Regions from separate parts of the Priestia sp. MDV22-iso46 genome, predicted to be linked through region 3. Evidence: riboswitches for the same ligand, from Rfam matches in the RefSeq annotation. Region 3 holds a riboswitch; each other region holds the start of a gene.
The links. Region 3 has a riboswitch for thiamine pyrophosphate ahead of thiT (energy-coupled thiamine transporter ThiT). Riboswitches for the same ligand answer to the same signal wherever they lie in the genome.
Positions count from the first base shown of each region.

Region 1: linked by a shared signal. The riboswitch ahead of AC4NPH_RS10565 (acetylornithine deacetylase) and the one ahead of thiT (energy-coupled thiamine transporter ThiT) in region 3 are both predicted to bind thiamine pyrophosphate.
Region 2: linked by a shared signal. The riboswitch ahead of AC4NPH_RS26175 (thiamine phosphate synthase) and the one ahead of thiT (energy-coupled thiamine transporter ThiT) in region 3 are both predicted to bind thiamine pyrophosphate.

Region 1 is NZ_JBZVWT010000001.1:2,077,419-2,081,361, reverse strand. It holds gene AC4NPH_RS10575 (PTS transporter subunit EIIC) at 1-84, shown strand, start outside; gene AC4NPH_RS10570 (MupG family TIM beta-alpha barrel fold protein) at 81-1,091, shown strand; TPP riboswitch at 1,311-1,413, shown strand; gene AC4NPH_RS10565 (acetylornithine deacetylase) at 1,528-2,805, shown strand; gene tenA (thiaminase II) at 2,811-3,482, shown strand; gene AC4NPH_RS10555 (ABC transporter ATP-binding protein) at 3,475-3,943, shown strand, end outside.
Region 2 is NZ_JBZVWT010000009.1:61,084-65,026, reverse strand. It holds gene AC4NPH_RS26190 (fluoride efflux transporter FluC) at 1-263, shown strand, start outside; gene crcB (fluoride efflux transporter CrcB) at 264-653, shown strand; gene AC4NPH_RS26180 (hypothetical protein) at 701-916, shown strand; TPP riboswitch at 1,079-1,180, shown strand; gene AC4NPH_RS26175 (thiamine phosphate synthase) at 1,302-1,925, shown strand; gene thiO (glycine oxidase ThiO) at 1,909-3,036, shown strand; gene thiS (sulfur carrier protein ThiS) at 3,033-3,236, shown strand; gene AC4NPH_RS26160 (thiazole synthase) at 3,242-3,943, shown strand, end outside.
Region 3 is NZ_JBZVWT010000001.1:414,488-418,430, forward strand. It holds gene AC4NPH_RS02190 (hypothetical protein) at 1-149, shown strand, start outside; gene AC4NPH_RS02195 (amino acid permease) at 185-1,624, opposite strand; lysine riboswitch at 1,727-1,911, opposite strand; TPP riboswitch at 2,086-2,186, shown strand; gene thiT (energy-coupled thiamine transporter ThiT) at 2,219-2,824, shown strand; gene AC4NPH_RS02205 (ethanolamine ammonia-lyase reactivating factor EutA) at 2,980-3,943, shown strand, end outside.

The sequences.
Region 1 (3,943 bases), 1.7 Mb from region 3:
GGATTAGTTATTGCTTATGCAGCAGGGTTTATTTGTACCTATTTCTTTGGATTTAACGATGAAATGGCGAGGGAGTTTGAATGATCGGTATTTCGTTTTATTTAAATGATAGTGATGCCAAAAAAAGATTAATAGAAGCGAGTGAATGCGGAGTTACACGCGCATTCACTTCGCTTCACATTCCAGAAGAAAAAGGAGATTTGGCTGAACGGGCAAAAGAATTGCTTCATGTGGCTAGAGATTGTGGAATAAGCGTGTATGCAGACGTATCCAAGCATACGCCGGTTCATTTAGATATTGAAAGCCTTATGACGCTATCTTCACTTGGCGTATCGGGTATTAGACTAGACGATGGCTTTAGTGTAAAAGAAACTCTTTCGCTTGCGAATGAATTTTATATTGCTGTTAATGCAAGTACGTTATCCAAACAAGAAATAGAATCGCTGTTATCTGCAGGCCTTCATCATCATCAGCTGCTTGCATGGCATAATTTTTATCCGCGGCCTGAAACAGGACTTGAAGAAACGTTTTTTCACCAGCAGACAGATTTATTTAATGAACTTCGTATCCCAGTCTGCGCTTATATTCCTGGAGAAGGTGAAAAAAGAGGCCCTGTTTATCAAGGTCTTCCTACTAGAGAAAAAGACCGTAATAGATGTCCTTTTACCTCTGCAGTAGATTTATACGGATGCGGAGTAACGGAGGTTTATATTGGAGATCCATACGCCGGTTCAAGTTTATTAAAGCGTTTAGTTCGATATCAAGAAAACCGCATTATTCCGCTGCGCATTCGTTCACTTCATATAGAGGGAACGTACAGCGTGCGTCCGGATGTATCAAGAGACGTTCTGCGGTTGGTTGATACTCGATCTGTAAAACCAGTGCCGCCATTTCGTACAGTAGAACGCAGAATCGGAGCAATTACAATGGACAATGATGGCTACGGACGCTACAGAGGAGAGGTTCAAATAGCTAAAACGAATTTGCCTGCAAGTGCTAATGTTAACGTGATTGGGTATGTGATAGAGGAAGATCATGAGCTACTTTCATTAGTGAGACCGGGGCGAAAACTTGAGCTTGTCACTGTCTAAATGGAAAAATCGTGTATTTTTAAAAAAGCCGATAGCTAACTAGTAAGCTTATAAAAGTAAAGAGCACACACTGCTTAAAAAAGGTGTGTGCTTTTTATTTTACTAAAAAGGAAACTATTTTCATTGCTGAATCATGAACCTTTCTATTGAATAAACCGCTTTACTATGATAAAACTATTAAAGGTAAACATATGATAATAGTTTAATTTCATAGAGATACAACACCACTAGGGGTGCTTTCGAAGCTGAGAGAGACGAGAAGTCTTAACCCTTATAACCTGAACTAGGTAATACTAGCGTAGGAAAGAGGTATTGTAATGGATGTTTTGTATGGGATTTCCTTACGAACTCGTTATAATAATTTTGTGTATATAAACAAAAACACTTCTTTCCTGCGAAAGAAGTGTTTTTTTATGCATAAAGGAAGGTGTCATACATGGAAGAAACAATTGATTTGCTTGTCAAACAGGTAGAGGAGCGCAAAGGGGAGCTAATCCAGTTATTAACAACGCTTGTTTCATATAAAACGCCGGCGCCTCCTGCACGAAATTCTCATGAAGCGCAGCTATACGTAGCGGATTTCCTTAAAAACTGCGGTTTTTCCATCGATATGTGGGACTTATATTCCAACGATCCCATCGTAGTAGGTACGTTAAAAGGACAAAAATCAGCTGACTATCAAAGCTTGATTATTAACGGGCATATGGATGTTGCTGAGGTACAAGAAAATGAAAAGTGGGAGACAAATCCGTTTGAAGCTGTGGTAAAAGACAATATGATAATCGGACGCGGAGTTGCTGATATGAAAGGCGGCTTGGCAGGAGCATTATTTGCAGTGCAGCTTTTAACGGAAGCAGAAATTGAACTGCCGGGAGACTTGATTTTTGAATCCGTTGTAGGAGAAGAAGTGGGAGAAGCAGGTACGCTGCAATGCTGTCAGAAAGGATATACAGCTGACTTTGCGCTTGTAGCCGATACGAGTGATTTACATATTCAAGGTCAAGGCGGAGTAATCACAGGATGGATTACGATAAAAAGCAGCAAAACCTATCATGACGGTACACGCCGAAGCATGATTCATGCTGGAGGAGGGCTGTTAGCTGCGAGCGCTATCGAAAAGATGGCAAAAGTGATCGGAGGGCTACAAGAATTGGAGCGCCACTGGGCTGTTACAAAGAGCTATCCAGGATTTTTGCCAGGAACAAACACGATTAACCCAGCAGTAATCGAAGGCGGAAGGCATGCTGCGTTTATTGCAGATGAATGCAGGCTGTGGATCACCGTTCACTATTATCCTAATGAATCATACGACCAAGTATCAAAAGAAGTGGAAGAATACATTTTAGCTATTGCAAAAGCAGATCCATGGTTAAAAGATAATCTGCCAACCTTTGAATGGGGAGGCACATCAATGATTGAAGACAGAGGAGAAATCTTTCCGTCATTAGAAATTGATGAAGGTCATGCAGGAGTGCAGCTGCTTGCACATACTCACGAACAAATTGAAGGGAAAAAGCCTCCAATTGATGTGTCAACTAGCGTAACAGATGGCGGTTGGCTAGCTGATGCGGGTATTCCAGCAGCTATTTACGGTCCTGGGAATTTAGCAAATGCACATGCTGTGAACGAACAATTAGATATCAATCAGCTTATTCAATATACAAAAGTGATGGTGCAGTTCATTTATACGTGGCTGCATACGCATAAGGAGTGATCATCATGAAATTTAGTGAACGATTATATGAAAAGCTGCAGCCGATTTGGCGCCAAAATCATAATCATCCCTTTGTAGAGGGGATGGGAGACGGAACGCTTGAAAAGGAGAAGTTTCGCTTTTATATGATTCAAGATTATCTTTACTTAATTGATTATGCTAAATTATTTGCGATTGGAGCCATGAAAGCTACCGATGTTCAAACGATGGGGAAATTTGCTGCACTTTTAGATTCTACATTAAACGAAGAAATGAGCCTGCACCGTGAGTATGCCAAGAAATTTGAAATCAGCGAAAAAGAATTAGAAAAAGCGCAGCCATCTCCTACAACGCTTGCATACACACACTATATGCTGCACGTTGGTCAAAGCGGAACATTGGCTGAATTAGTGGCGGCTCTTTTGCCTTGTATGTGGAGCTACTGGGAAATAGGAAAAGAACTCAGTGAAAAGCCTGGAGCTAACAATGAGTTTTATCGTGAGTGGATTGAAATGTACAGCTCAGAAGAATTTGGAGAACTAGCGACGTGGTGTATCAACTTATTTGACTCACTTACTGAAGACAAATCAGAAGCGGAGTTAGAAAAGCTCGAAGAAATTTTCTTAAACACAACGCGTTTTGAGTATATGTTCTGGGATATGGCTTATAACGAAGCGATGTGGCCAATTTATGAATAAGTCTGTGTTATCTTTTCAAAACGTAAGTTTTACGTACAAAAACGGTGATCAAGCGATTTTAAAATCATTAAATTTAGACGTGAAAGAAGGCGAGTTTGTAAGTATCGTTGGAGCAAGCGGATCTGGAAAAAGTACGTTGTTTCGTCTCATTACAGGTCTTGAACAGCAGAGTGAAGGCGATATCATGATTAACGGACAGTCTTACGAAAAACGTCTTGGAAAAGTAGGCTACATGCCGCAGCAAGATTTGCTTCTTCCGTGGCGCACGATTCTAGACAATGCAGCACTGCCTCTTGAGCTTCACAATGTGTCAAAGGCAAGTGCTCATAGGCAAGTATCTCAGCTGCTCGAAGAGTTTGGGTTAAAAGGGTATGAAAACCGTTTTCCAAGTGATTTATCCGGAGGGATGAAGCAGCGTGTTTCTTTTCTGCGAACGGTATTAAGCGGTTCTAACGTGCTGC
Region 2 (3,943 bases), on a different contig from region 3:
TACTAGGCCTATTAACAGGATTTTTTGTGTGGAAAAAGCCAAAAGAATGGATAAAGCTTGGACTAGGAGTTGGCGTGTGCGGTGGTTTTACAACGTATTCAACGTTTGCAGGAGACGTCATTTCTCTCACTCAGCACCATTTATTTTGGGGAGCCATTTATGTAATTGTCTCTTTAGTAGGTGGAATCCTTCTTGCTTTAGCAGGCTATCTATGCGGTGAAGCGGCAGGGGGAAATTTAGTGAAAGTACATGAGGTGAAGTAAATGAGCATAGTGAGCTTGGCACTTGGCGGGGCAGCTGGAGGGATATGCCGTTATCTTTTGGGTTTAAAAGTTACAAAAATAGTTTCAAACCCTCCTTTTCCAGTATCAATGCTGTTTGTAAACTTGCTCGGTGCGTTTGGCCTTGGTCTTTTTTACGGTAGTTATTATGGAAAGGTTCCGAGTCATGCTTATGATGATTCAATATTTTTAATGATTGGCATTGGGTTTTTTGGTGCCTTTACCACTTTTTCAACGTTCAGTGTGGAAACCGTACAGTTAATTCGAGAAAAATCTTATCGAAAAATGTTGGCGTATGTGGGGATTTCAGCATTTGGAACAGTTGGTTTATTTACAGTCGGTTTACTGGCAGGAACGTTTTTATTTAAGTAAAGAGAACGTTTCTAGTAGGGAAAAACAAAAAGACGGAGAAGTAGAGAATGGATAGAAAAGCAGAAGTTTGGAAATACATTTTGTTGATTGTAGCTGTTGCAGGTCAGATCATCGGTTTTTTATTTTTATTTATAAATGTTGTCGCGGCATTTATTTTTTACGGTTTTTATATTCTAACTTTTATTATGTTACTCCTGCTGTTTATATGGGATCGGAAAAAGGAAAAAGACAAAGAAGAATTTGACGACTATACCGATTACTAACCATATAAAAAGCAGAATGATGCGGTGCGCCGGGCCTCTTACTTACTAAAGAAGCTTAAAAGATACATCTATAAAAGGAAGAGAGCCGTAAGAGCATAAAGAGATATTGTATTTACATCTAGTTGTGTTATAATTTTAAGTGCGAAAACAAAATCAATAAATAGCAATCACTAGGGGAGCTTTTTGAAGCTGAGACGAATGTATTTCGGACCCTTTGAACCTGATCTGGTTTGGACCAGCGTAGGGAAGTGGTGATCATGTTTACATAACGATGCATGCTAACCACTCTACGTTGTAGAGTGGTTTTTTGTATGTAATAAAACCCTCTACACAAGATGAGGTGATTGAAATTTCTCTTTATTCTGAATAGAAAGGTTTCGATCATGTGGATATTCCTAAATTTCATGTCATTACAACAGATAAGCAGCCAATCGAAGAGCTTCAAAAAATTTTAACGGCTATCGCGCCTTTTGCGGGCGCCGTTCATATTAGAGAAAAAGAGAAAACGGCAAAGCAGATTCAATGTTTACTAGAAAGCCTGCCATTTTGTCGCTCTAAAATTATTTTGAATGACCGAGTTGATGTAGCGCATGCTTTAAAAGCAAAAGGCGTACAGCTTGCCTATCATAGTTTAGACGTTTCGGTTGTTATAGACGCATTTCCTTCTCTTATTGTCGGAAAATCAGTTCACTCTGTGGAAGAGGCTTTAGAAGCTGAAAAAGATGGTGCTCACTACATTCTATACGGACATATTTATTCAACACATTCAAAAAAAGGATTAAAAAGTCGAGGGATAGCAGCACTAAAAGAAGTAGTAGACGCTGTGCAGATACCGGTTATTGCCATTGGAGGAATTACACCTGTAAATGCCAAAGAGGTGCTTCAAACAGGAGCACACGGTATAGCTGTGATGTCTGGTGTCATGCTTGCGCAAGATCCCCTCAAAGCGATTAAACAATATTCTCATATATGGACATCTGGAGGTGGAGAAAATGAAGCAGCATTATGATGTACTGTTAATCGGAGGAGGTATAATCAGCTCTTCTATCGCTTATCATTTGTCAAAACAAGGAGCGTCAGTAGCTATTCTTGAACGCAATCAAATTGGTTGTGAAGCTTCAAGTGCAGCCGCTGGTATTTTAGGTGCTCAAGCTGAAATTGATGAAGAAGGTCCTCTTTTAGACCTTGCTATTAAGAGCAGAAGCATGTTTCCTGAACTGGTGAAGGAACTAAAAGAAAAAACGGCCATCGATGTAGAGCTCATTCAAAAAGGCTTATTAAAAGTCGCTGTAACAGAAGAAGATGCACACGTATTAAAGAAAAAAGCCGCTCAGCACCACCGGTGGGATGAACATGTAAGATGGATCGATGTAAAAGAAGCGCGTTTGTTAGAACCCGGGCTCTCTCCAGACATATACGGAGCCATTACAATACCGGGAGACGGCCAGCTAGCTCCGGCTAAGTTAACGCAAGCTCTTGCTCATGGAGCCTTGTATCACGGAGCAGATGTATTCGAATACTGTGACGTTCATTCTCTTATTATGGAAAATGAAACAGTAAAAGGTGTACAGACGTCCAAAGGCTCTTTTTATGGAGAAAAAGTAGTTATTGCAGCAGGCTCATGGGCTAAACGCTTTATTTCTTCTGAACATGTAGGTCAGGTGTTTCCCGTAAAAGGGGAATGTCTTGCTCTTCAAAGTCATAAGCCGCTGCTTTCTAAAACGATTTTTTTAGATGAAGGTTTTTACTTAGTGCCTAAGACTGGTGGAAGAATCGTAATCGGGGCAACTAAGCTACAGCATGATTTTACCAAGACGGTTTCTGCACAAGGTATTCAATTTTTGCTGAATAAAGCTTCTGCGCTTCTGCCGGCTATTAAAGAAGCCACATTTGAAAAAGCATGGGCTGGTCTTCGTCCGCAAACAAATGATGGCTGGCCTTATTTAGGAGAGCATCCTGAAATAGCGAATCTACACATGGCGTTTGGCCACTACCGAAACGGTATTTTATTAAGTGCTGCAACTGGAAAAATTATGGCTGATGCTTTGTTAGGGAAAAAGCCGAATCATTCATTTTTTACATCATTTCAGCTAACAAGAGTAATGGAGGGAGTTCATTGAATCTAATCATTAATGGTAAGACCGTTACTTTTGGAGATGAAATTGAAACGGTCGAGCACTTGTTGCAGGCTCAGAACCTGCATGAACGAGTGGTAATTGTTGAGCTAAACAAGAACATTTTGCAAAAAGAAGAACATAGCGATGCATGCTTAGAAGATGGCGATATATTAGAAGTTGTTTCATTTGTCGGAGGAGGATGAAGAGTATGTTAAAAATTGGACAATATACATTTAATTCACGTTTACTATTAGGAACAGGGAAATTTCCGGACTTTACGACTCAGCGTCAAGCGGTAGAAGAGTCAGAAACAGAAATTTTAACATTTGCTGTGAGACGAATGGATATTTTTGATCAAAATCAGCCTAATTTATTAGAAGCGCTTGATGTGAAGCGTTTCACTCTTTTGCCTAACACTGCTGGAGCAAAAAATGCAGAAGAGGCCGTACGTATTGCTAAATTAGCAAAGGCTTCTGGACTTTGTGACATGGTGAAAGTAGAAGTAATTGGATGTGATAAAACGCTGCTTCCTGATCCAGTTGAAACATTAAAAGCCAGTGAAGAACTGTTAAAAGAGGGCTTTACCGTTTTACCTTACACATCAGATGATGTTTTACTTGCGCATCGTTTAGAGGAGTTAGGCGTACATGCCATTATGCCAGGAGCTTCGCCTATCGGTTCAGGTCAAGGTATTATTAATCCGTTGAACATGCGTTTTATCATTGAACAATCAACTGTTCCAGTAATTGTAGATGCAGGTATTGGAACGGCGTCAGACGCAGCTCAAGCTATGGAGCTAGGAGCAGATGGTGTGTTATTAAATACAGCTGTTTCAGGAGCAAAAGATCCTGTGAAAATGGCTCGTGCTATGAAGCTAGCGATTGAAGCAGGACGAGCAGCATTTGAAGCA
Region 3 (3,943 bases):
CTTTTGTAACCCATTTAAGCAGGTTAATTCAGCATATTTATTATATAGAAGCTGCTGATTACTGTAATCGTCCCCTCAAAGGTTATATGCTTGTTATGAAAAACCAGCCCGCCCATATATCTCTTCATTTTGCTGATCAGATCACATAAAAAAGCTCTCTATTCAAAAGAATAGAGAGCTTTTTTTATTCGTATTTTTTCACTGTTACTTGACATTCTTTTAACGGGATAAGTTTCGACTTTTTCGTCCATTTGTATCCTAACCAAACAATTAAGAATAAAGGCAGTCCGATATAGGAAACAAGTACACCGTACCAGTCAATCGAGTCACCCATAAACGCCGAATAGTTTTGGCCTAAAATAACAACGGCACATAAAATAAAGGCAAAGATAGGGCCAAACGGGAAAAGTTTTGCATGATATGGAAGTTCACTCAAATCATGACCTTGGGCAACAAATGCTCTTCTAAAACGATAGTGGCTGATTGCAATTCCTAACCAAGCAATAAAACCAGACATACCAGAAGCGTTAAGTAACCACGTGTATACCGCACCGTCTCCAAAAAATGAAGCACCAAATGCAAGTGTACCGACAAGTGCCGTTGCGATCAAAGCATTAACCGGAACGCCTCGTTTATTTACTTTTGCTAAGAACCTCGGTGCTTTTCCATCTTTCGCTAAGTTCCACAGCATACGCGTAGAAGCATACATACCTGAGTTACCAGCAGATAAAACGGCTGTTAAAATAACGGCATTGATAGCTGATGCTGCAAACGCCAGACCTGCTCGTTCGAATATTAGAGTAAACGGACTGACCCGCACATCATCACTTGCTAATGAATCCGCTGTGTATGGAATAAGCATCCCAATAACAAAAATAGCTAAAATATAAAATAACAAGATGCGCCAGAAGACTTGTTTAACTGCGCGAGGAACCGTTTTTTCCGGATCTTCACTTTCTCCAGCTGCGACTCCAAGCAACTCTGTTCCTTGGAATGAAAAACCAGCAGCCATAAAAATACCTAAGACAGTAAAGAATCCACCGTGAATGGGTCCATCACCAAGCGTGAAGTTTTTAAAACCTGGTGCTTCATTGTTAAAGATACCAAAAATCATCATAATACCAATAACTAAAAAGATGATAACCGTTACTACTTTAATTAATGAAAACCAAAATTCAGATTCGCCAAATCCTTTTACAGAAAGGTAGTTAAGCCCAAACATAATTAATAAAAACAGGGCACTCCATAAAATAGAAGAAGAGTTTGGGAACCAAAATTTCATAATAAGGGCTCCAGCAGATAATTCAGCTGCAATTGTAATAGCCCAGTTATACCAATAGTTCCAGCCGAGAGCGAAACCAAAGGATGGATCTACAAACCGAGACGCATACGTACTAAACGAACCAGCTTCAGGCATATAAGCTGCGAGCTCCGCCAGGCTGGTCATCAAAAAGTAAACCATGACACCAATAATAGCGTAAGCTAAAAGCGCTCCCCCAGGTCCTGCTGTGTGAATTGCTCCACCACTTGCTAGGAATAAGCCGGTTCCGATGGCTCCTCCTAATGAAATCATCGTTAAGTGGCGAGATTTCAACCCACGTTTTAATTCTTGCTGCTCTTGCATAGATAAATACTCCTTTCGAATGTACGGAAAGAGACGGGATAACATAAAAAAAGCCCGCAGTATATGTGCGCGCTTTTAAATCTGAAAACCGCGTCAACCTTCCGTGAAGATAGCTCTTCACATCACTTGCATGATGTGACAGTTCTGTTCCTGTTCGGAGACAGCCCCAGCTTAAATCAACAGAGAAGTGATCTAAACTTCGGCAATTTTTCCTTTCAAGCAACATCCTCAATGTTCTCTGCATTTCCGTTGCTTTACTATTAAAAACTGCGACCTCTACCTCATCGATTAGGATGAGGGTTTTTTATATTCATTTGACATAAAAGAAGTATATCAAATACTAAAACGATTGTCATTATAAAAAATAGATTCAGAAAATAGAAACATCTTTGAAATCTCTCGAATCTATTTTGTTACATATGGTATAATAAATGTTGTCATAATACTACATAAATATCCGAACGTACCACAGGGGGAGCCGCCGTGCTGAGAGTGAACAAATTGTTCAGACCCTTCGAACCTGTTAGTTAACGCTAGCGTAGGAATGTGGGAATAGTAGCATATATTTGCTTACTCCTGTGTAAACCGTTTGATATGAATGATTCAAAAACAGGAGTGAGAAACGTGAATAAAGCATTACCCTTACAGGCTAAAATTGAAATAGCTATTTTTGCAGCATTAGCACTTCTACTTGATCTTTTGCCTTCCATTAAGATTGCAACGGCTGTGAGTATTTCGTTCTCCATGGTGCCCATTTTTATTATGTGCTTTCGCTGGGGAGTAAAAGGCGGGGCTCTATCTGGTCTATTATGGGGGCTGTTGCAGTTGGCAACAGGAACGGCTTATATTTTAACAGCGCTGCAAACGTTTATTGAATATATTGTGGCTTTTGCTTTTATAGGTTTTGGAGGTGTTTTTTCGCAATCTATTAAAACAAATTTAGCTAACAATAACAGATCAAAAGCTTTTGTTTTGATTGTTTTATCCCTTGTTATCGGCAGCTTCGCACGGTATTTCTGGCACTTTATTGCGGGTATTATTTTCTGGGGATCATACGCGCCAAAGGGCATGTCCGCTCTGTGGTATTCTTTTTCAATGAACGGGATTTCAATGGTAGGGTCACTAATTGCCTGCTTAGTCATTCTTTCACTATTAATTCCATCCGCATCAAGAATGATTGTAACTAAATCACACTCATAATAAAAAAGACTAAATCTACCAAGATTTAGTCTTTTTGTCATTTGTCACCTTTGTTTACACAAAAGTGTGTCAGGTTTGATAACATAGTTAGTGAAATATTCAAAAAACTGTTTTATGATAATCACCATATTCAAACGAGATAAGGGATTGATAGCATGCTACAGAAATGGATCACGAGCATAGGTTTAGATATTGGAACAAGCACAACAAAACTGATTGTAAGCAAGCTGCTAATAGCAAATCAACAAAATCAGTTTACGCTGCCAGGCTGTCAAATTATTGATCGTCGCGTAACGTATGCAAGTTCTATCTATACCACCCCTATGCTAAACGATGTTGAAATCGATGTTCAAAGATTAACGGTACTACTAGAACAAGAGTATAAGAATGCAGGAATCTCCTTAGATCAAGTGGAGGCGGGCGCTGTAATCATTACAGGAGAAACGGCTAGAAAGCAAAATGCAGAAAGTATCGTTCACTATCTAGCCGAACATGCTGGGGGTTTTGTTGTTGCAACAGCCGGCGCTGACTTGGAAGGAATATTAGCAGCAAAAGGATCAGGAGCAATCGAACGTTCTGCTGAAACAAATGCAGTAATTGCCAATATTGATGTAGGAGGAGGCACTGCTAACATCGCTTTATGTCAAAATGGAAAAGTGATAGAAACGTTTACACTGCATGTAGGCGGGAGATTAATTCGACTAAATGAAGACGGTCTTGTTACCTACGTTTCGTCTCATTTAACTGAATTTTTGAAAAATAATTCTTTAACACTGCGAGAAGGTGAAAAAGCAACATTTGAAAAGCTCTCGTCTATCTGTCAATTACTAGCTGAAGAAACCGTGAATTATGTAAAAGCGCTGAATCAAAATTCCTCGCTGCTCGTTTCTCCTCATACAAGATCTTCTATACCTCCTGAAACGATCATGGTTTCAGGAGGAGTAGGAGCAATGATGGAGAAGCAAAAGCCAAAAACAGTGAAGGAAGTGGCCATACACGGGGACGTTGGTCCGCTTCTAGCATATCATTTTCAATCCATCCAAGTATCTCAAGCCGCTGAGACAACGCGCGCTACTGTCATTGGAGCTGGTATGCAAAATACAGAAGTTAGCGGATCAA